DNA from 3 places in the Streptomyces sp. NPDC031466 genome. Region 1 is predicted to be linked to each of the others. Evidence: riboswitches for the same ligand, from Rfam matches in the RefSeq annotation. Region 1 holds a riboswitch; each other region holds the start of a gene.
What was found. Region 1 has a riboswitch for cyclic di-AMP ahead of ACZ5GP_RS17600 (transglycosylase family protein). Riboswitches for the same ligand answer to the same signal wherever they lie in the genome.
Positions count from the first base shown of each region.

Region 2: another riboswitch for cyclic di-AMP. It lies ahead of ACZ5GP_RS15135 (M23 family metallopeptidase); the one in region 1 lies ahead of ACZ5GP_RS17600 (transglycosylase family protein).
Region 3: another riboswitch for cyclic di-AMP. It lies ahead of ACZ5GP_RS10115 (transglycosylase SLT domain-containing protein); the one in region 1 lies ahead of ACZ5GP_RS17600 (transglycosylase family protein).

Region 1 is NZ_JBVIJT010000006.1:525,187-532,603, forward strand. Features, by position in the region: gene ACZ5GP_RS17590 (cytochrome P450 family protein) at 1-579, shown strand, start outside; gene ACZ5GP_RS17595 (transglycosylase family protein) at 728-1,783, shown strand; cyclic di-AMP (ydaO/yuaA leader) riboswitch at 1,979-2,167, shown strand; gene ACZ5GP_RS17600 (transglycosylase family protein) at 2,172-2,918, shown strand; gene eno (phosphopyruvate hydratase) at 3,224-4,510, shown strand; gene ACZ5GP_RS17610 (FtsB family cell division protein) at 4,640-5,116, shown strand; gene ACZ5GP_RS17615 (DUF501 domain-containing protein) at 5,158-5,691, shown strand; gene ACZ5GP_RS17620 (Ppx/GppA phosphatase family protein) at 5,688-6,662, shown strand; partial or broken gene ACZ5GP_RS17625 (GtrA domain-containing protein) at 6,635-7,084, opposite strand.
Region 2 is NZ_JBVIJT010000005.1:663,173-670,589, forward strand. Features, by position in the region: gene ACZ5GP_RS15105 (Twin-arginine translocation pathway signal) at 1-21, shown strand, start outside; gene ACZ5GP_RS15110 (4a-hydroxytetrahydrobiopterin dehydratase) at 27-347, shown strand; gene ACZ5GP_RS15115 (hypothetical protein) at 494-1,453, opposite strand; gene ACZ5GP_RS15120 (chaplin) at 1,628-1,852, opposite strand; tRNA gene ACZ5GP_RS15125 (tRNA-Met) at 2,312-2,385, shown strand; gene ACZ5GP_RS15130 (PP2C family protein-serine/threonine phosphatase) at 2,541-3,701, shown strand; cyclic di-AMP (ydaO/yuaA leader) riboswitch at 3,904-4,051, shown strand; gene ACZ5GP_RS15135 (M23 family metallopeptidase) at 4,062-5,138, shown strand; gene ACZ5GP_RS15140 (aldo/keto reductase) at 5,242-6,186, shown strand; gene ACZ5GP_RS15145 (PrsW family intramembrane metalloprotease) at 6,210-7,417, opposite strand, start outside.
Region 3 is NZ_JBVIJT010000004.1:278,684-286,100, forward strand. Features, by position in the region: gene ACZ5GP_RS10100 (hypothetical protein) at 295-756, opposite strand; gene ACZ5GP_RS10105 (helix-turn-helix transcriptional regulator) at 1,091-2,089, opposite strand; gene ACZ5GP_RS10110 (RidA family protein) at 2,225-2,620, shown strand; cyclic di-AMP (ydaO/yuaA leader) riboswitch at 3,155-3,311, shown strand; gene ACZ5GP_RS10115 (transglycosylase SLT domain-containing protein) at 3,317-4,069, shown strand; gene ACZ5GP_RS10120 (hypothetical protein) at 4,129-4,509, opposite strand; gene ACZ5GP_RS10125 (polysaccharide deacetylase family protein) at 4,919-5,692, shown strand; gene ACZ5GP_RS10130 (aldehyde dehydrogenase family protein) at 6,097-7,417, shown strand, end outside.

The sequences.
Region 1 (7,417 bases):
CTCACGGAGAACGAGGCCGCCGCCATGGCCTTCATCCTTCTGTTCGCCGGCTTCGAGACCACCGTGAACCTCATCGGCAACGGCGTGTACGCCCTGCTGACCCACCCCGAGCAGCGGGCACGGCTCCAGGAGGCCCTGGCGGGGGGCGACACGGCCCTGTTGGAGACGGGCGTGGAGGAACTGCTGCGCTTCGACGGCCCCGTGGAGCTGGCCACCTGGCGGTTCGCGACCGAGGCGCTGACCGTCGGCGGGCAGGACATCGCCGCCGGCGACCCCGTCCTGGTCGTCCTGGCCGCCGCCGACCGCGACCCCGCGCGCTTCGAGCGGCCCGACACGCTGGACCTGTCCCGGCGCGACAACCAGCACCTGGGATACGGGCACGGCATCCACTACTGCCTGGGCGCGCCGCTCGCCCGCCTGGAGGGCCAGACCGCCCTCGCGACGCTGCTGCGGCGCCTTCCCGATCTGCAACTCGCGGGCGATCCCGCTGATTTGCGCTGGCGCGGCGGGCTGATCATGCGGGGACTGCGCACCCTGCCGGTGGAGTTCACACCCGCACATGAAACGGCTGCCGGATGAGTAAGGACTGACGGCGTGTCACGACTGTGATCTTCGCGTGATCTCCGCTGCATCGACTTGTGACAAGTGTTCGAGTGCGGCTACGTTCACGTCGACTCGGGCACCCCGGTGCCCGGGTCGTCGTCACAGTCTCCCGAAAGGCAACCGCATGCTCTCCGGCAATGGTCGTCACCGACGCCCCCGCCAGGCCCCGGCCCTCATCGTCGCGGCCGGAGTCACCGGATCAGCCATCGCCATCCCGCTCCTCGGGGCCACGAGCGCGAGCGCCGCCGAGACGGTGACGTGGGACAAGCTCGCCGAGTGCGAGAGCGGCGGTGAGTGGAGCGCCGACCCCGGGAACGGTTACTACGGAGGGCTCCAGCTCTCCCAGGAGACGTGGGAGCAGCACGGCGGCCTGAACTACGCGCCGAGCGCCGACGAGGCCTCCAAGTCGCAGCAGATCGCCGTGGCGGAGGACATCCTGGACGCCAAGGGACCGAAGGCCTGGCCGAGCTGCGGGCCGATCGCCGGGCTCACCGACGGCGGCGCCGCGGCCGACGTCGACCCGGGCGACCCGATCCTCCCCGAGCCCTCGGACACGTCGGGCGCCGGCGGAGCAAGTGGCAAGGGTGCGGACGAGAAGGCCCGCGAGAAGACCGGCGAGAAGGCCGGCAAGGGCGAGTCCGCGGCCGGGAAGGGTGCCGGTTCCACCGACACCTCCGACGACACGTCAGAAAAGCGGAAGTCCTCCGGCCACGCGGGCGACACGCCCGGATCGGACCGCGCCTCCCGAGACAAGAATCACGACGGGACGGACGTCGTGGACACATCGGACGGCAAGGACGGGGCGTCCGAGGCGGGCAAGTCCGGCGCCGAGGACGGCACTTCCCGCGACCCGAAGAACTCCTCCGACCCCTCCGAGAGCTCCGAGGACTCCGCCGCCGGCCGCCACCGCGCCGGCGACGCGGACGAGACCTCCGCAGCCGACGCGCGGAACGCCGACGGCGACCGCACCGGCCGGCACGCCTCGCGCGGCGGCGAACGCACCCAGAAGGTCGCCGACGGGACCTACGAGGTCCGCTCCGGGGACAACCTCTCGGTCATCGCGGACGACCTGGACGTCAAGGGCGGCTGGCACGAGCTGTACTCCGAGAACAAGGAGACCGTCGGAGCCGACCCGGACCTCATTCTCCCCGGTCAGAGCCTCGATTTGGGCGAAAAGTAGCGGTAGTTGACGAAGCGTCCGCCGGGCGCTTCGCAACCGTATGTCCGCATTGGCGCAAGTGAGAGATGGGTCTCAGAAGGCCTGATCGTCTTTGAAATTGTGGCGATCGCGTGACTACGGTCGTCATCGCCCGCCACTCGTGGGCCCCGCCGGTCGGTACGCCGAATCCTGCCAACGGCCGGACGGGAACAGTCGTCGCTTCGAGCGCCGTGGGCAGGAGCGGGGGACCCAAGGTAAGTGCCGGGTCCGGACGTTGGGGCTTCCGCGAGGGAGCGCCGCGGACGGGACCGGCTAGGGGTGAAGTCGCACCGAAGTCGGTGCGACCGGGCAACTTCACTGGCCCGAACCCGACAGCTCACCTCGCAGGCGTCGGTGAGGGGATGAACTCATGCTGTTTTCCAGCAAGGGCAAGCACCGCCGTCCGTCCAAGGCCACCCGTGTCGTCACGCTCGCCGGTGTCACCGGTGCCGCCGTGGCCGCCCCGCTGATGGCCGCCGGTTCGGCCAGCGCCGCCACCGGCCAGGAGTGGGACGCCGTCGCCCAGTGCGAGTCCGGCGGCAACTGGTCGATCAACACCGGCAACGGCTACCAGGGCGGTCTGCAGTTCTCGCCCTCCACCTGGGCCGCCTACGGCGGTACGAAGTACGCGCCCACCGCCGACAAGGCCTCCAAGGCCCAGCAGATCGAGATCGGCGAGAAGGTCCTCGCCGGCCAGGGCAAGGGTGCCTGGCCGAGCTGCGGCGTCGGCCTCTCGGGCGCCGCGTACAACGGCGGCGGCGCGCAGCAGCAGGCCCCCCAGCAGCAGGCCCCGCAGCAGCAGACCAAGCCGCAGCCGCAGCAGACGCAGCAGCAGGCCGCCCCCCAGCAGCAGGCCGCCCCCCAGCAGCGGGCGCAGCAGGCCCCGAAGCCGCAGCCCGCGCCGCAGACCGAGTCGCAGAAGACCGTCGAGACCCCGACCGGCAAGAAGGTCGAGAAGGGCGACGGCGAGTACAAGGTCAAGACCGGCGACACGCTGTCCAAGATCGCCGCGGCGCACGACGTCAAGGGCGGCTGGCAGAAGGTCTACAAGCTGAACGGCGACATCATCGACAACGCCGACTTCATCTTCCCGGGCCAGCAGCTCCACCTCAGCTGACCCGCCCGCGGCCGTGCCTCGGCGGACGCACGGCCGCCCGCCCCGTCCCCACGGGCTCCCCGCCCCGGTGCGCGTACCCCCGTACGCACCGGGGCGGGGGCATGTCCGCGTCACACCCGGCCCGCCTTGTTCGCTACCAGCGAGTAGAAAACGTGGCCTTACGCCCCGTTTCCCGGCTGTTTGCGCAACTGTCCGTCCCAGGGGACGGGCGGTCGGCTGGCCGAAGGCTCCGGGCCGGTTAGGCTCAGGAGACGCAGGGCCGAAGCGGCTCTCGTAAACGCGTCACATCCCAGAAGGAGATGCTCGTGCCGTCCATCGACGTCGTCGTAGCCCGGGAAATCCTGGACTCCCGAGGCAACCCCACGGTCGAGGTCGAGGTCGGCCTCGACGACGGCAGCACCGGTCGTGCCGCCGTCCCGTCCGGTGCCTCCACCGGTGCCTTCGAGGCCATCGAACTCCGTGACGGTGACCCCAACCGTTACCAGGGCAAGGGCGTGGAGAAGGCCGTCCTCGCCGTCATCGAGCAGATCGGCCCGGAGCTGGTGGGCTACGACGCCACCGAGCAGCGGCTGATCGACCAGGCCATGTTCGACCTGGACGCCACCGACAACAAGGGCTCCCTCGGCGCCAACGCCATCCTCGGCGTCTCGCTCGCCGTCGCGCACGCCGCCTCCGAGGCCAGCGACCTGCCGCTGTTCCGCTACCTCGGCGGCCCGAACGCGCACCTGCTGCCCGTGCCGATGATGAACATCCTCAACGGCGGGTCGCACGCCGACTCCAACGTCGACATCCAGGAGTTCATGATCGCGCCGATCGGCGCCGAGTCGTTCTCCGAGGCGCTGCGCTGGGGCACCGAGGTCTACCACACGCTGAAGAAGGTCCTGAAGAGCAAGGGCCTGGCCACCGGCCTCGGCGACGAGGGCGGCTTCGCCCCGAACCTCGACTCCAACCGCGCCGCCCTGGACCTCATCCTGGAGGCCATCAAGGAAGCCGGCTACGTCCCCGGCGAGCAGATCGCGCTCGCGCTCGACGTCGCCGCCTCCGAGTTCTACAAGGACGGCTCCTACGAGTTCGAGGGCAAGTCCCGCTCGGCCGCGGAGATGACCGAGTACTACGAGGAGCTCGTCGCCTCGTACCCGCTCGTCTCCATCGAGGACCCGCTGTTCGAGGACGACTGGGCCGGCTGGAACGCCATCACCGAGAAGCTCGGCGACAAGGTGCAGCTCGTCGGCGACGACCTGTTCGTCACCAACCCCGAGCGCCTGGCCCGCGGCATCGAGGAGAACTCCGCGAACGCCCTGCTCGTCAAGGTCAACCAGATCGGTTCGCTGACCGAGACCCTGGACGCCGTCGAGATGGCCCAGCGCAACGGCTTCAAGTGCATGATGTCCCACCGCTCCGGCGAGACCGAGGACGTCACCATCGCCGACCTGGCCGTCGCCACCAACTGCGGCCAGATCAAGACCGGTGCCCCGGCCCGCTCCGAGCGCGTCGCCAAGTACAACCAGCTCCTGCGCATCGAGGAGATCCTCGACGACGCCGCGGTCTACGCCGGCCGCAGCGCGTTCCCGCGGTTCCGCACCGCTCAGTAGCACGACGCCGGGGCTCCCGCGCGCCCAGCCGCGTGAGCCCGTGGTTACCTACGTCCCCGCACCCGGTCCCGTACCGTGTGCGGGGACGTAGGTACGTTTACACGCCGCGCTGCTCTGGGGAGGCGGAACATGGCCAAGGCCGGGACCAAGGACCGGTTCTCCACCGCTACCCGCCTGCGGCTGCTCGGCGAGCAGACCGCCGAGCGCGTCTACCGGTCCCAGACCAAGCGCCAGGCCCGGCGCTCCCGGCTCACCGGCCGCGCGGCCCTGCTCGCGCTGGTGCTCTGCTCCCTGGTCGTGGCGCTCGCCTACCCGATGCGGCAGTACGTCTCGCAGCGCGCCGAGATCGACGACCTGCGCCGGCAGAAGGCCGAGCAGCGCGAGGACGTCGAGAAGCTGCGCGACGAGAAGGCCCGCTGGCAGGACGACGCGTACGCCGAGCAGCGCATCCGGGACCGCCTGCACTACGTGCGGCCGGGCGAGACCGGGTTCACGGTCATCGACCCGGCGGCGGCCAAGAGCCGGCGCGCGGACCAGGGGGCGGCCTCGCGCCCCTGGTACTCGAACGTCTGGGAGGGCGTCGACAAGGCCGACCGCCCCGACTGACCCCAGCACGGCCCCCGTAGAGAACCGATCGAAAGACAGGCATGCACACGCCCCCGCCCTCCACCGACCGCACCGAGCCCACCGACGCCGACGTCGAGGCGTTCAAGCAGCAGCTCGGCCGCCCGCCGCGCGGGCTGCGGGCCATCGCCCACCGCTGCCCCTGCGGTCAGCCCGACGTCGTCGAGACGGCGCCGCGCCTGCCGGACGGGACGCCGTTCCCGACCACGTACTACCTGACGTGCCCGCGGGCCGCGTCCGCGATCGGCACCCTCGAGGCCAACGGCGTGATGAAGGAGATGTCGGAGCGGCTCCAGAGCGATCCCGAGCTGGCCGCCGCCTACCGCGCGGCCCACGAGGACTACATCGCCCGCCGGGACGCCATCGAGGTCCTGGAGGGCTTCCCGAGCGCGGGCGGCATGCCGGACCGCGTGAAGTGCCTGCACGTCCTGGTCGGCCACTCCCTGGCCGCGGGGCCCGGCGTGAACCCCCTCGGCGACGAGGCCATCGCGATGCTGCCCGAGTGGTGGGCCAAGGGTCCCTGCGTCACGCCGTGCGCGCCCGGGGACGAGGCGTGACCCGCGTCGCCGCCGTCGACTGCGGCACGAACTCCATCCGCCTCCTGGTGGCGGACGCCGATCCGGTCACCGGCGAACTGCGCGACCTGGACCGGCGCATGACGATCGTGCGCCTCGGCCAGGACGTGGACCGCACCGGGCGGCTGGCCCCCGAGGCGCTGGAGCGCACCTTCGCGGCCTGCCGCGAGTACGCCGAGGCCATCGAGGCGCACGGCGGCGTGGAGCGGGTCCGCTTCGTCGCCACCTCCGCCTCCCGCGACGCGGACAACCGCGAGGAGTTCGTCCGGGGCGTCCTGGACATCCTCGGCGTCGAGCCGGAGGTCATCACCGGCGCGCAGGAGGCGGAGTTCTCCTTCACCGGCGCCACCCGGGAACTGGCCGGCCGCGACGACCTGGCCGGGCCCTACCTGGTCGTGGACATCGGCGGCGGCTCCACCGAGTTCGTCGTCGGCACGGACTCGGTCGAGGCGGCCCGCTCGGTGGACGTCGGCTGTGTCCGCATGACCGAGCGTCACCTCGTGCGCGACGGCGCGGTCGCCGACCCGCCCTCGCCGCAGCGGTTCGCCGCGGTCAGGGCGGACGTCGAGGCCGCCCTGGACCTCGCCGAGCAGGCGGTCCCGCTCAAGGAGGCCCGCACCCTGGTCGGCCTCGCGGGCTCGGTGACCACCGTCGCCGCGATCGCGCTGGGCCTGGACGCCTACGACTCGCGGGCGATCCACCACTCCCGGATCTCCTACGAACAGGTGGCGGCCATCGCGGAGCGCCTGATGGGCGCCACGCACGCCGAGCGCGCCGCGATCCCCGTGATGCACCCGGGCCGCGTCGACGTCATCGCGGCGGGCGCCCTCGTCCTGCTCACGATCATGGACCGGACCGGCGCCCGCGAGGTCGTGGTGAGCGAGCACGACATCCTCGACGGGATCGCCCACAAGGTGGCGGCGGAGGTCGCGGAGGAGCGCCTGCGGGGCTGACCCGCGCGGGCGAAGACCACCAGGCGCAGCACCGCGAACCGCGCGACGCCGGCGAGGGCGGAGGCCCCGAGGTACACGCCCTGTTCGAGCACCGCGCCGGGCGCCGCCACCAGCTCCTGAAGGACGAGCATCGCCGCGCACGTGAGCGCGTACGAGGCCGCCGCGGAGCCGGCCGACTGCGCGTGCTGGCGCCAGGTCGCCCGGCGGCCCGCGCCGAAGGTGAACCGGGCGTGCAGCTCGGTGGCCAGCAGGGTTGCGGCCGCGGTGATCACCGCGTTGGCCAGCGCCCAGGGGAGCCAGGACGCGAGACCCGCCACGGCGAAGCCGGCCGCGAGCCCCACCCCGCCGCCGCAGAGCACGAAGCGGGCGAAGGCGGTGACAGCACCGGAGGCGGCCTGTCCCTGGCTCCCTGTTCTCTCCATGCCCCGACCCCTTTGCTGGCTCGTTGTGCCGGCTCGCTTCGCGAAAGGCACGCCTCTGACCTGGGAGGACAGCATGGTGTGCCGCAGTGGTGCCATCATGGCACATGCGTGGCGCCATGGGTATCCATTTATGGCGCCATGCCTGCGGTCTGGTGGCGTCGAAGGGGGGTGCGGAGCCCTCGCCGTGACAGTCCGTCGGGAAAGTTCGTGAAGTTCTTCACAAGGATTTCGGCCCTGGGGAGCGAGGTTCGGGGGCATCGGGACCCCGAAAAGGTCATCCAGGGGTTCTCGCGGGGGTGGTCTCGGCGCTGCCGGCGCGGGGCCCGTGGGGCG
Region 2 (7,417 bases), on a different contig from region 1:
CCCGTCATCGAGGGGAGCTGAAGAGCGTGGCAGAGGGACCGGTGCCGCTGAGTGAGCAGGAGATCGAAGCGGCTCTTCGGGAAATTCCGGGGTGGCGCCGCGACGGTGACGAAATCACCCGTTCTTACGGGATCCGCTACCACGGCGGAGTGGCGTTGATCGTGCACGTCGCCGATGTGGAGCGCCTCATCGGTCACCATGCGGACATCGATCTTCGGTGGGACAACGTTCGCTTCGGCATCACCACTCATGACGCCGGGCACAAGCTGACCGCTGCGGACTTCGAACTCGCAAAGCGAATCGACGAAATCGCCCAGGCACACGGGGCAGAGACCCTCATCGCCTGATTTCGGCATGGCGGAAAGGGGCCGTCACGTTCTGGGGTGCTGTCGATGTGCCGGGGCGAGGGTGGCCTGTGGGGTCGGTGTGTCGTCGGGCTTCGGGGTGTTTCCGGCCTGAGGCTGTGGTGTGTTGCGGGGCTGGCCGCGCGGGGTCACTCCGCTTCAGCGCGCGTCCGGCGGGTCCGGCGCCAGTACGAGTGGGCGGCGACGGTCAGTGTGATTCCGTAGACGGCGAACGCGGTCAGGCCGATCCAGGCGACCAGCAGCGCATCGCTCGCGGAGTGGAAGTCGCCTCGCCGCATCGTCACCATGCCGGTCGAGGCCAGGGTCAGGTACCCGATGCCGAACACCCCGTACGGAGCCAGCGTGGCGGCGCCGAGCAAGGCCGGGGCCAGCGGGAGCCAGCGGGGGACGCGGCGGCCGCGCAGCCACAGCGACCAGCGCGGGAAGACCTGGCCCCACGGACGGGCCAGGCCCCACAACAGGAAGGCGCCGAGCGCGGCCAGCAACACGGTGCCGTCCAGGCCCCAGGACTCCAGCGTCAGCCAGATTCCTGACGCGCCGTTGCGCTCGGAGACGGCGAGCATCTCCTCGCCGGTCATCCCGGCGAAGGCCCCGCCGGACGCCCAGATGAGCTTCATCGCCGCGTAGGGGAGAAAGGCCGCCGTCCCGACACCGGCCGCCAGTTGGACCGGCCCGGAGGCGGCGGAAGGAGTCCGTGCGACGGCCGCGGCGGGCGGGGGGCGCACGGACCGGGCCGTGGCCGCGAGCAGCACGACCCCGGCCGCCGCCAGCGCGTGGTTCGCCGCGGCCACGCCGTTGTCCACCCCCTGACCGAATACCAGGGTGATGACGTCCATCAGCAAGCCGAACGCGGCCATCCCGGCCGGCACGCAGAGCACCCACAGCCCCACCCGCGACGCCGGCCGCAGTCCGTACCGTGCGACCGCGCCGCAGGTCAGGGCCGCCCCCGCCCCCACCGCCGCGACCCCCCAGCCCAGCGCCGGGGGACCCGGCTCGCTGCCCAGGTAGAACAGGGGCGTCCCGCTCAACGCGCACGCCACGCCGAAACCGGCGTACACCACCGCCCACGCCGTCGTGGCCCGGCCCACCCGGCAAGGCCACCGCTGCCACCACGTGCGCCAAGGCGCCCTCGTCATCCCCGTCGCACCGACCATGCGGTGACCATCGCATCGACCGCAGCGGCGCGGCGTCAACTGCCGGGACGAGCTGCACACGCCTGACGGGTGAGCACCCTCTACGCCCGAGGTACGACCCGCTTCGGGTTACTGCGGTTCGCAGACGTTGTTCGGGGTGGGGTTGAGGACGCCGGCGACCGAGATGGTGTTGCCGCAGAAGTTCACGGTGGCGTGCACGGGGGCCTGCACCAGGTTGCCGGTGGCGAGGCCGGGGGAGTTGGTGACCTTTCCGTCGGCTTGGGGCTCGGGCCCGGGGTCGTCGGCGGTGGCCGGGGCGGTACCGAGGGCGAGGGTGAGCGCGGTGAGCGCCATGGCCACGGCGAGGGCTCCGCGCTTGCTCCGGTGCCTGGGGCTCGGGCTCGGGCTAGGGGGAGGAGTGGACATGGGTGCCGCCTTCCGAAGGTGCAGGGCTGCTTTACCTGGGAGCCTCGCGGGCGCAGCGCGAAGGGGCTCGGCCGGTGACCCGGCAGAGGGAAACGAATCGCCCATTCGTACGCCTGGGCGTGCGCCCGGGGGCACGGTGTGGCAGGACGTGCAGGTCGTGCGCCCGGGAGCGCGGCGTGGCAGGACGTGCAGGTCGTACGCCCGGGGCGCGCCGCACGCCCGAGACGCACCCGGGACACGGCGCGATACCCCGGACGCCGAGCCGGCGACCACCGACCCCGCCGCCCCGACCGCCCCGCCGGACCCCGCCACCCCCGACCACCCCACCGGCCCCCGGAGAAGCGGTTCGCTTCATCCGTCCGGATGGCGTACTGTTGTGTTTACCGACGCGGGGTGGAGCAGCTCGGTAGCTCGCTGGGCTCATAACCCAGAGGTCGCAGGTTCAAATCCTGTCCCCGCTACTGAAGGCCGAGGGCCGGAAGCATTTCGATGCTTCCGGCCCTCGGTGTTTTCCGCCCCGTGACCCGCTCGGCCCACACCGGCTCGCACCCCCGCCCCGCTGCGGGAAACCTGGGTGCAGCGCGGTGATGGGCGCAAACTCGGCGGGAGACAAGCGGTGGGGCAGCGTGGAGGTACCGGCGGCAGCGGAGCCACCGCGCACGAGCGGGCCTTCGTGCGGGCCCTGCCGGTCCTGCTCCTGGTCGTCGGGGTCCTGTACGACGCCTCGACCCCGCCCGACTTCACCGCGGCCCCGCTCTTCACGGCCGCCCCGCTGATCGCCGCCCCCTTCTACTCGCTCCTGAACACCGCCCTGACCGGCGCCGCGGCCTCCGTCTCCGTCATCGTGCTGCACTACGGCAACGCGGCGAACAGCCATGTCGAGGCCGTCACCGAACTGCTGACCGTGATGACCGTCGCCGCCCTCGCCATCGTCATCAACCGCGTCGTGCGCCGCGGCAACGACCGGCTCGCCACCGCCCGCTCCATCGCCGAGGCCACCCAGCGCGCCGTGCTGCCGCAGCCGGACCCCCGGATCGGCGGGCTCGACATCGCGGCGCGGTACGAGGCCGCGCAGGCGGACGCCTTCATCGGCGGCGATCTGTACGCCGTACAGGACACCCCGCACGGCGTGCGGCTCATCGTCGGCGACGTGCGCGGCAAGGGCATGGGCGCGGTGGCCGCCGTCGCCGTGGTCATCGGCGCCTTCCGGGAGGCCGCCGAGCAGGAGGCCACCCTGGAGGCGGTGGCGCAGCGCCTGGAGCGGGCGCTGGCGCGGGAGGGCACCCGGCGGGACGGGCTGGACGCCTTCGAGGGGTTCACCACCGCCGTCCTCGCGGAGATCCGGCTCAGCGACGGCTGCGTACGACTGGTCAACCGAGGGCATCCCGAGCCGCTGCTGCTGCGCGGCGACGGGCGGCTGTGCGTGCTCTCCCCGAGCGAGCCCGCGCTGCCGCTCGGCATGGGCGAACTGGGCGGCTGGCCGGACCGGGCGGACGAGTCGAAGTTCCCGCCCGGCGCGATGCTGCTCTTCTACACGGACGGCCTGTCGGAGGCGCGCGACGCCGCGGGCGTCTTCTACGACCCGGCGGCCCGGCTCGGCGGGCGGATCTTCCCCGGCCGCGAGGGCCCGCACGCGCTGCTGGCCACGCTCACGCAGGAGGTGCGGCGGCACACCGGGGGCGCGGCCACGGACGACATGGCGCTGCTCGCCCTGCGGCGCCCCGCCACCGCGGACGTGACCCACGGACACCACGAGCGTGACGGTGACCCGGGGTGACCGAAGTGCGTTGCCGCACGGCCCAACTGACGTTTTGTCAACGCGGCGAGGGGTCAACTCGCCCCGGTCCTGGCGCCCGTGTCCTGATAAGTACGGGCCGAAGCCGTTAACGATCAATCGGAACGGCTTGGAATACGGGCCCCCCGTCTATTAACGTTCGATAACGCAGCGCGGTCGTCCCAGCCGTCACCAGCGACGGCTCCGTGCGCACGCGCCTAATCCCGCAAGGGAGCCGGGGAACCACCAACTTGGGGTGAATCAGGCATCCGCGCCCTCGTGCCGGATGCTCGTAGGAGACCTTCCTGCTCCGAACCCGTCAGCTAACCCGGTAGGCGAAAGGAAGGAAAGGAGCGCGCCCCAGTGGCGTCCAACCGGCCTGCCCCCCAAGCCGTGTACATACCGAACGACGACGATTTCGGTGGGTACGACCAGGAGACCTGGGAGGAATGGAACCCCACCGAGGAGTCCGTCCGCCCCGTCCGCGGCAGGCACCGTGTGCACAAGAAGGGCGGCGGCGGGCTCGCCCGCAGCTCCACCGTGCTGGGCGTCGGCGTCATCGCCGCCGTCGGCGCGGGAGGCATCGCCACCGCGCAGGACGGCAAGCCGCCGGTCACCATCTCGATGCCCGACCTGGGCGCCGTCGCAGACTCGCTGCCCAAGGCCGACTCGCTTCCCGGCATCGGCTCCCTGATGGCCGACGACGCGTCCGCCGCCGCGGGCGCCGATGCCGTCCCGGCCGCCACGCCGCTCACCACCGCCGGTGCCGGCACCGCCGGTATCCGGCAGGGCGGCGCCGACGCGGGCGAGGCGTTGCGCGCCCGCATCATGCGGCAGGCGGAGAACCAGCAGGCCCAGGCGGACGACGCGGTGCGCACCGCGGCCGAGGAGAGCGCCGCCGAGAAGGCCGCCGCCGAAGCCGCCGCCCAGCAGCGGGAGGCCGAGCGCGAGGCCGACGCGAAGGCCGCCGCCCAGAAGAAGAAGGAGCGGGAGGCCCGGGAGGCCAAGGCCCTGGCCGAGCGTCGGGCCAAGCTCGCCAAGAGCTATGCGCTGCCCACCTCCTCGTACACCCTGACCTCGCACTTCGGTGACGCCGGTGCCATGTGGTCCTCCGGGCACCACACCGGTCTGGACTTCGCCGCGCCGACGGGTACCCCCCTCAAGGCCGTGCACACCGGCACCGTCAAGGAGGCCGGCTGGGCGGGCGCGTACGGCTACCGCACGGTCCTGGAGCTGCCCGACGGCACCGAGGTCTGGTACTGCCACCAGTCCTCGCTCAACGTCAGCGTGGGTCAGAAGGTCGCCACCGGCGATGTCATCGGGCGGGTCGGCGCGACCGGCAACGTCACCGGTCCGCACCTGCACATGGAGGTCCACACCGCGGGCGGGGCCAACATCGACCCGCTGTCCTGGCTGCAGGGCAAGGGCCTCAACCCCTGAACAGCCCCTGAGCAGCCCCTGAGCGCCCCCTGAGTCCGGCGCCCGCGCGCGCCGAGCCGTGCCCTGCCGGAATTCCCCTTCCGGCAGGGACGTTGAGGAACGCATGACTTCTCTCCGTACGCTCGGCTCATCCGACCTCGACGTCTTCCCGCTCTCCCTCGGAGGCAACGTCTTCGGCTGGACCGCCGACCGGGACGCCTCCTTCGCCGTCCTCGACGCCTACGTCGCGGCGGGCGGGAACTTCGTCGACACCGCCGACGCCTACTCGCACTGGGCGGACGGCAACAAGGGCGGCGAGTCCGAGACGCTCATCGGCGCGTGGCTCGCCGAGCGCGGCAACCGCTCCGATGTCGTCGTCGCCACGAAGGTCGGCTCCCACCCCGATTTCAAGGGACTCTCCGCCGACACCATCAAGGGCGCCGCCGAGGCCTCCCTGCGCCGCCTCGGCACCGACTACATCGACCTCTACTACACCCACTTCGACGACCCGTCGGTCCCGGTGGAGGAGATCATCGGGGCGCTCGACGAGCTGGTGCGGGCCGGGAAGGTGCGGGCGATCGCCGCGTCCAACATCGCCCCCGACCGGCTCCAGGAGTCCCTCGACTTCTCCGACCGCGAGGGCCTGGCCCGCTACGTCGCGCTCCAGCCCCACTACAACCTCGTCTCCCGCGACACCTACGAAGGCCCCCTCCAGGAGGTCGCCTCCCGCGCCGGCCTCGCGGCCGTCCCCTATTTCGCGCTCGCGTCCGGCTTCCTCACCGGCAAGTACCGCCCCGGCACGCGGGTGGAGAGCGCGCGCAGCGGCCGCGTCGAGGAGTACGTGGGCAGTGAGCGCGGCGAGCGGGTGCTGAACGCGCTCGACCGGATCGCGGCCGAGCGGGACGTCCAGGTCGCCACCGTGGCGCTCGCCTGGCTCGCCGCCCGGCCGACCGTGGCCGCGCCGATCGCCTCCGCGCGCACGGTCGAGCAGCTGCCGGCCCTGCTGGCGGTCGCGGACGTGGAACTGACCGAGGTGGAGCTGGCGACGCTCACGGCGGCCTCCGCCTGACGCCGGGCGTGGCGCCGGGGCGCTTAGGAGCGGTAGAGGTTGTGCGGCGGCCAGCCGTACGCCGGGTGGCCGTACGGGGGGCCGCCCGGTGCGGGGCCGCCGTATGCGGGGCCGTAGGCAGGGGCGCCGTAGGGCGGCGGGTGGCCGTGTCCGGCGTAGGGCATCCCCACGGCCAGGGGCATCGGCATGGGGTACAGGACCGGCGCCGTCGCGCGGGCCGCGTAGGCCAGGGCGGGGCGGGCCGGCCCGCGGCGCTCCCACAGCTCTTCGAGCAGCTCCCGCTCGCGTACGACGAAGTCGGCGCCGGCCCTGCCGCGGCGCCCCCGGTGGCGCAGGAACGCCAGGGACGTCGCGTACGTCTCGTACTCGGCGACCGTGCGGGCCGCCGCCTTCCCCCAGGTGTACGCGGCGTAGTCGCGGGCCAGCGCGCGGGCGCGCATCGAGCCGAGCGCGTACGGCTCGGGCGGGGTGAGCCAGCCCGCCGCCGCGTAGGCGGGCAGCTCGGCGCGGATCAGGCGCAGTTCGCGCTGCCGGGTCCAGATGGCCAGCCAGGTCACCAGGCCGAAGGAGGGCAGCATGAACAGCGCGTACACGGTGAAGAAGCCGTACTGCCCGAAGACCGCGGAGCCGTTCCACAGCGCGTGCACGCCCATCGCGAGCAGCAGCCCGGTGAGCGGGAGCAGCACGCGGCGCACGTGCTGGCGCTCGGCGAAGAACGCGGCGAGGCCGAAGCCGATGCCGGTGAGGACGGTGAAGAGCGGGTGCGCGAACGGCGACATGACCACGCGCACGAAGAACGTCGCGGCCGTCACGGAGGCCAGGCCGCTGTCGCGGCTGAGCTGGTCGGTGACGAAGGCGTTGCCGAGGTAGAGGATGTTCTCGGTGAACGCGAAGCCGGTCGCGGTCACCCCGGCGATCACCACGCCGTCGACGACGCCGGTGAAGTCGCGTCTGCGGAACAGGAAGACGAGCAGGACGGCGGCGGCCTTGGCCGACTCCTCCACGATCGGGGCGATGACCGTGGCGCCGAGGGTGTCGGCGCTGTGCGGGTCCGCGGTGGCGGTGGCTATCCAGCGGATCGCGAAGCTGTTCGCGACGATCGCGATGAGCGCGGCCGCGCACGCCCCCCACGCGAAGGCGAACAGGAGATTGCGCCAGGGCCCCGGCGCCACCCGGTCCAGCCAGCGGAACGCGGCGACGAGCAGCGGCACCGGCACCGTCGCGAGGCCGA
Region 3 (7,417 bases), on a different contig from region 1:
GACGTCACACCACCGTCTCCCGGACATTCCGAAGTTCCCCGGCGCGGGCGCGGTGCGGGGCAGGAGGCATGTCTATGGGGCTTGTCCAGGGGGCTCGTTGAAGCTCCTACGGTGCGGGAAGCGCGGAGAGCCGTCCGTGACGTGGTTCGACGTGGACGACGACACGGAACTCCCGCTGGCCGGGGACTTCCAGGCGTTCATCGAGCGTCTGGTTGCGGCCACGTCGCTCGATGCCGAGGATACGGACGGTAACCGACCGGCATCACGATCTGCGGAGGTGACTGCGCGTCGGCCTCAGCTTCCGGTCGGATCGAGGGCCTCTGTGTGGGAACACGCGCGTTCGGTCCTGCTCTCCGGCAGGTGCATGCGGTGCACCAACGTACGTGTCGTGCGCCGCGCCGGGCAGCTGCGCCATGTGACGTCGGGGTAGCAGGCGCGCAGGTGCGAGATGGCGCGGGTCTCCAGACCGCTGTCGAGCAGGGGCGCCGCGACGTGGATCTCCGAGATGACGCCGCTCGCGCACTGTTCGCAGACCTCGTAGGTGAGATGGCCCACGACCCGGCGGATGTGTACGAGAAGAAGGCTGTCGGCCCGGGCGTCGGGCGCGAGGGAGTGGAGGATCTGCACATCGCGGTAGGCGAGCAGGCGGCGGTGGATCCTGCCGCGTCGGCGCTGGGATCGGGCGTGCCGGGGCGTCTTGCGCCGCTGGATTACGCGAGCGAGAGGCCCCGGCAGCCGATGAGGGTTGCCAAGCATGAGGAGCGGCTACCCCGGGGGCATGTCACCAATCCTGCGGGGCGGCGACTGGAGCCGGGTGGCGAACAAGAGCGGCATGCCCCAACTCGGCTTCAGCCTCTTGCTGGGTTCGCCCCCGCGCCTCGACCGCCCGGCAATCTTTCGACGCGCGACGCGACTCACCGGCCGAGGTTGGGGGGACGCGGATCTTCGCGGAGAAGATCTCCACTCGCGTCTCCCGGCGCCCCGAGCCGGGGGCCGCCGTGCAGTTCGGCGGGAAGATCCGCTCAACAGGCCGCCCCGGCGGCGGACGCGTGGTCTTCCAGCTGGTTTGCGGCTGGGGCGGGTGTCTGGGCTAGGACTCCGGAACCTCGGCGTAGCGCGCGGCCATCGCGGCGGCGCGGTCGCGCAGGGAGAGGCGCAAGGCCGCGGGGGCCAGGGCTTCCGCGTCCGTGCCGAGCTGCCACAGCGCCCACTCGGCATGGCGCAGGTCCTGGTACGTCGCCTCCAACCGCAGCCACCCCTCGGGCCCCTCAGGGTCGGGGCGGACGCCGGGGTCTGCGGCGCGCACCGCCACGGCGGTGTTCAGCAACTCCTCCCGCCGCCGCGGGTTCACCCGGAGCGGCACGGTGATGTGGTCGCCGGACAGGAACCGCGCGCAGCGTTCCCGCCAGATCCGTTCCAGGTCGACCTGGTTCGGCCGCTGTGCCGGTTCGGGGAGTTCCTCGGCGGCCGAGACCCGGGACAGCCGGTAGGTGCGGTCCGCGCCGGATCTGGTGGCGAGCAGGTAGCCCCGGTCCCGCACGGTGACCAGGCCGATCGGGTCCACCGTGCGCCACCGCGGCGGCTGGTCCGTGGCCGCGTAATGGAGGCGCAGCTTGTGCCCGGTGAGCACCGCGCGCCGGATCTCGGCCATCGTCGTCTCCGGCACCTTCTCGGCGTCCGACCGGCTTGGGAGCAGGTCCGTCTCCGGTTCCACGAGGAAGCGCCGGGCCGCGTCGCTCGCGGGGGCCCGGTGGCTTTCGGGCAGCGCGTCGACGACTTTGCGCAGGGCCGCGGCACGCGCCGGGCCGAGGCCGAACACCCGCTCCGCGCGCCCCGGTCCGGCGGCCAGGAGGGCCACGGCCTCGTCGTGGTTCAGCCCCATGAGCTCGGTCCGGAAACCGGGCAACAACGCGAACCCGCCGTGCCTGCCGCGTTCCGCGAAGACCGGGACGCCGGCCGCGGACAGCGCCTCGATGTCGCGCAGCACGGTACGGGTGGACACCTCCAGCTCACGGGCGAGCGTGTCCGCGGTCAGCCGACCGCGCTGACGCAGCATCAGCACCAGCGAGACCAGTCGATCTGCGCGCATGCGGCAGACCTTATCGAATACATGACCGAGGGTGTCGTGATTCGTTGGCAGGCTCCGGGGCACCGACGTCGGCGTCAGCGCCGGCGTCGACGGATGTCCGCATTTCCCGTGCAGACGAATGGAGCTGATGTGGCAGTGGAACGAACGGCGGTCAATCCCGTGACGTGGTCGGTGGAGATGGGATTCAACCAGGGGGAACTCGTCAGCGGGCACACCCGGACCCTTTACTGCTCCGGGCAGACCGCGATGAACGGCGACGGCAAGCCTCAGCACGAGGGCGACATGGCCGGACAGTTGGTGCTGAGCCTCGACAATCTGGAGGCCGTGCTCGGCGAGGCCGGCATGTCCCTCGCGAACCTTGTCCGGCTCAATGTCTACACCACCGACGTCGATCTGCTGTTCCCTCATTACGGCCTGCTGGCCTCGCGGTTGGGCGCCGCGGGGGTGGCACCGGCCACCACGATGCTCGGGGTGACACGGCTGGCGATTCCGGGTCAGATGGTCGAACTCGAAGGAACTGCCGTCGCATGACGTGACCTCACCACCAATTCACCGCTTCTCCTGCTCGTGCCGGTCCGACCGGCACGAGCAGTTTTCATTCCCGAGGGCAATCGGCGGCCGATGGACAGGCCGGGTTGCTTTGCCATCAAGAAGGAAGGCATTTCACAGCAGCAGGCGCCATGGAGCCCCCTGCACCGCGCTGAGATGACGCCACCCTCAAGCGGTTCAATATGTCCATCTTTACACGATAAGTAGACTTGGCGCCTCTTTTGCCAAGTAAGTGCAGTTTCATTTCCCTTTCGCGGCGATAAACACCGATTTTTCCGCGCCGCTTCAGTGAAATGTGTCACGCCGATAAGGGATGATCGTGTAGCTCTCCGCGCCTATTTCCGTTCCCCGCAAAGCTAGTTGGCTTTAGCGATCAAAAGAGTCGTAGAGATCAAATCCCCAGGGAAGTCTCTTTGGATTCGCCGGTGTGAATTCCGGCCTTGTTCCGTCCCGGCGCTCTCGCTTAATGTCACCGTCAATCCGGATGGAACGCCGAATCCTGCCGCTGTCCGGAAACCCTTCCACTCACTCATCCACGGCAGGAGCGGGGGACCCAGGTAAGCCGCCGATCCGGATTCCGGATCGGCTCGGGGTGAAGGCGCGTTCCCCACGCGTCAGGACAGCTCCCGTCCGAACCCGACAGCTCACCTCGCAGGCGACGGAGAGGAACGTTTCGTCATGCCCGCAAAGGGAAAGCACCGCCGCCCCAAGTCCAGCTCGCTCAACCGGGGCATCGCCGCTGCGGGAACGGGCGGAGCCGTGCTCGTCCTCCCCGTGCTCGGCGCCACCAGCGCCGGAGCGGCCGAGGCCGGCGCCCTCGCCAAACCGGCCGCCGACTCCAGGACCTACGTCGTCGTCGCGGGCGACTCCCTCTCCAAGATCGCCCAGGAGCACTCCCTGAGCGGCGGCTGGAAGAAGCTCTACGAGGACAACCGCGGCGTACTCGGCGCCGACCCTAAGCTGATACACCCGGGCCTGAGGCTCACTCTCGGCGCGAAGGGCGCGGCCGAGCCCGAGAAGAAGCCGGCCGCCTCCCCGGCGTCCGCCGAGCGGGCGGACCGCTCGGCGCGCGAGGCCGTGCCCGCCGTCGCCCCGGCGAAGAAGACCTACGCCAACAACCTCGACGGCTGGATCAGGGAGTCGCTGGACATCATGGCCCAGCACGGCATCCCCGGTTCCTACGAGGGCATCCACCGCAACGTCATGCGTGAGTCCTCCGGCAACCCGCTGGCCATCAACAACTGGGACGTCAACGCGGTCGCCGGCACGCCCTCCAAGGGACTCCTCCAGGTCATCGGCCCCACGTTCGCCGCGTACCACGTGCCCGGCACGTCGCTGGACAGCTTCGACCCCGTCGCCAACATCACCGCCGCCTGCAACTACGCGGCCGACCGGTACGGCTCGATCGACAACGTGAACGGCCCGTACTAGACCTCACCCACCGCACAGACCGCCCGCCCGGCGGATCACCCGCCGGGCGACTCGTTCGGCTACCGGCACAGGCCGTGCGCGGTTCCCATGATCTGGGCGGTCTGCTTCGGAGTGGTGCCGATTTCTCTCATCGTCTTCTTCGCCTGGTCGCCGAGCGCCTTCCCCCGCGCGGCGCAGAAGGCGTTGCCGTGGGTGAGGAGCGTCGCGTCGTCGATGTCCGCCAGGTCCGGGTAGTGGTCCCGGATCGTCTTGAGGTAGAGCTTGGACATCACACCCGTCAGCTCGCGCGGCTCGGCGGCGCTGGGCGCAGGCGTGGACGCGGTGGTCGAGGGTGCGGACGCCGAGGCCCGGGCGCGGTCGTCGCCGTCGTCGTCGCACGCCGATGCGCCAAGGACGGTCACGGCGAGGCAGAGGGCGAGGACAGGCAGGCGCTTGTACATGGATCTCCTGGTCGAGGGGAAATGCGGGGTTCATTCTCACCCCTGACGAGGTGGTGGCTCCCGGCGGGTGGACATCGCCGACATCGTGGTGTGGGGCGCCCCGCCCTTCGGGGGCGGTCGAAGGTCAGACCGCCCGGCGCCCGTCTCGCTCGGGAGACCCGCGCGTTCGACGCGTACGACGGTCAATGCGCCATCTCCCGAACGGTGTTGACGCCGCCTCGGCACGGGCGTCGCAAGTCGACGGCGCCCGCCACCCGCGCCTCCGCTCGCGGCGGGTTGTCCGTGAACTCTCACGAAATTGTCCGTGATCTGTAACAGGCGCATCCCTCGGCCGCCGGGCCCCGTCCTGGCATGTGGCGGTAAGGCGACCGGACCGGGGACCGGCGAGGATGACGTGAGAGGGGCGGGCATGGCACGGCACAGCGGGGGACGGGGCTGGTACGGCAAGTTGGTCGGGGCGGCGCTCGGTGTGACGGTGCTCGCCACCGGCGCCTCGGTGTGGACCGCGCAGGCCGGTGACGTGAGCGACGCGCCGCCGCGGGCGGGCGCACCGGCCAAGCCGGGCGGTGACGTCAAGCCGGTCTCGGCGACCATCGCGCACGCCTCGGAGAAGGGGAAGCGCGGCGTCAACATCACGATCGACGACGGCCCCGACCCCGTGTGGACCCCTCAAGTGCTCGACCTGCTGCGGGAGTACGGGGTGAAGGCCACCTTCTGCATGGTGGGGACGCAGGCGCGCGCCCACCCCGACCTCGTGAAGAAGGTGGTCGCGGAGGGGCACCGGCTGTGCGACCACTCGGTGTCGCACGACACTGCCATGGACAAGAACTCCCAGCACTATCAGTCGCAGCAGATACTCGACGCCGAACGCATGATCACAAAGGCGTCCGGCGGTGTGCGGCCGATGTACTACCGGGCGCCCGGCGGGGCGTTCACCCCGTACAGCCGTAAGCTCGCCGCTTCCCGGGGCATGCGCCCGCTGGGCTGGAACGTCGACACCAAGGACTTCGAGCGCCCCGGCACGGACGCCATCGTCGCCACCGTGGAGCGGGAGCTGCCCAACGGGCCGACACTCCTCTTCCACGACGCGGGCGGCGACCGCACCCAGACCGTCGAGTCGCTGCGCCGGCTCCTCCCCCGCCTCAAGGAACAGGGTTACGCGTTCGGCTTCCCCGTGCGCTGAGTCCCCCCCGCACGTCACACGCCCTGCACGTCCCCCGGGAAGCCTCTTCGCGCCTGCCGCGCTGCCGAACGCCCTGCGGTTGTTCGGCAGCACCGGCACCCTTGGCGTGCGCAGGGGCTGCCCGCCGGCCTCATGGCCTCGCCGGTCGCCCGCGGAGTCGGCGACCGGCCCCCGGCGGGCACCACACCCGGATCCCGGAAGCAGCGCACGTAACGGTCCGGCGAGCCCACGCCCCGCCGGGGCCCACCTCTCCCTAGCCCAACCAGGTCACATCTGCCCCCGACTCTCCCCCCGGCCCGTGCGTCCCCATGGCCACGGAGAGCCCGGCGGACGATGTTGGTGCCCGGTATGCCGTGCCGGTGGTCAGTCGGTACCGGACAGGTGTGGGAACGAGGGAGGCCACGATGGCGGAGCTGTTCATCGACGGGGAGTGGACCGGTGCCGTCCGGGGCGCGCGGCGGGACGTGATCAACCCGTACGACGCGTCCGTCGTCCAGCAGGTCGACGACGCGGACGAGGCCGACGTCGACCTCGCCGTCCGAGCCGCCCGGCGCGCCTTCGACCGCGGTGACTGGCCGTCGGCACCCACCCGGGAGCGGGCCGACGTACTGCTGAAGGTGTCGCGGTACCTCCTGCGCGACCAGGAGGAGATCGCCCACGTCGAGTCCCTCGACACCGGGAAGACGCTCGCCGAGGCACGCATCGACGTCGAGGACGTCTCGAACGCGTTCCGCTACTTCGCCGAGATCGCCGACAAGGACGGCGGCCGGGTCGTGGACGTCGGCCCCGACGTGCTCAGCCGCGTCACCTACCACCCCATCGGGGTCTGCGCGCTCATCGCGCCATGGAACTACCCGCTGCTCCAGGCCTCGTGGAAGGTCGCCCCCGCGCTGGCCGCGGGCAACACCCTCGTGCTCAAGCCCAGTGAGACGACGTCGCTCTCCACGATCCACATGTTCCGGCTGCTCGCCGAGGCGGGTACCCCGGCCGGGGTGGCGAACCTGGTGCTCGGCCCGGGCGCCACCGTCGGCGCGGCCATGTCCGCCCACTCCGAGGTGGACATGGTGTCCTTCACCGGTGGTCTTGCCACCGGACGCCGGATCATGGAGGCGTGCGCCCCCGGCGTGAAGAACCTCGCGTTGGAACTCGGCGGCAAGAACCCCAACGTGGTCTTCGCCGACTGCGACTTCGACGCCGCCGTCGATCACGCGCTGGAGGCATCGTTCCTGCACTCCGGTCAGGTGTGCTCGGCAGGCTCCCGCCTCCTGGTGGAGGACTCCCTGCACGACCGGTTCGTGGAGCGCCTCGCCGCCCGCGCGGGGGCCATCCGGCTCGGCAACGGCCTCGACCCCGCGACCGAGAGCGGGCCGCTCAGCTCGGCCGAGCACCGGGCGAAGGTCGAGGGCTATCTGGAGATCGCCCGGGAGGAAGGCGCCCGGCTGGTCTGCGGCGGCCGGCGCCCCGACGATCCCGAGCTGTCGCGCGGCTTCTTCCTGCTGCCCACCATCTACGCCGACTGCGACCGCTCCATGCGCATCGTGCAGGAGGAGGTCTTCGGTCCGGTGGTCACCGTGGAGCGTTTCCACAGCGAGGAGGAGGCCGTGGAACTCGCCAACGACACGCGGTACGGCCTGGCCGGCGGGGTGTGGACCAGCGACGCGAGCCGCGCCCAGCGCGTCGCCGCCCGGCTGCGGCACGGCACCGTCTGGATCAACGACTTCCACC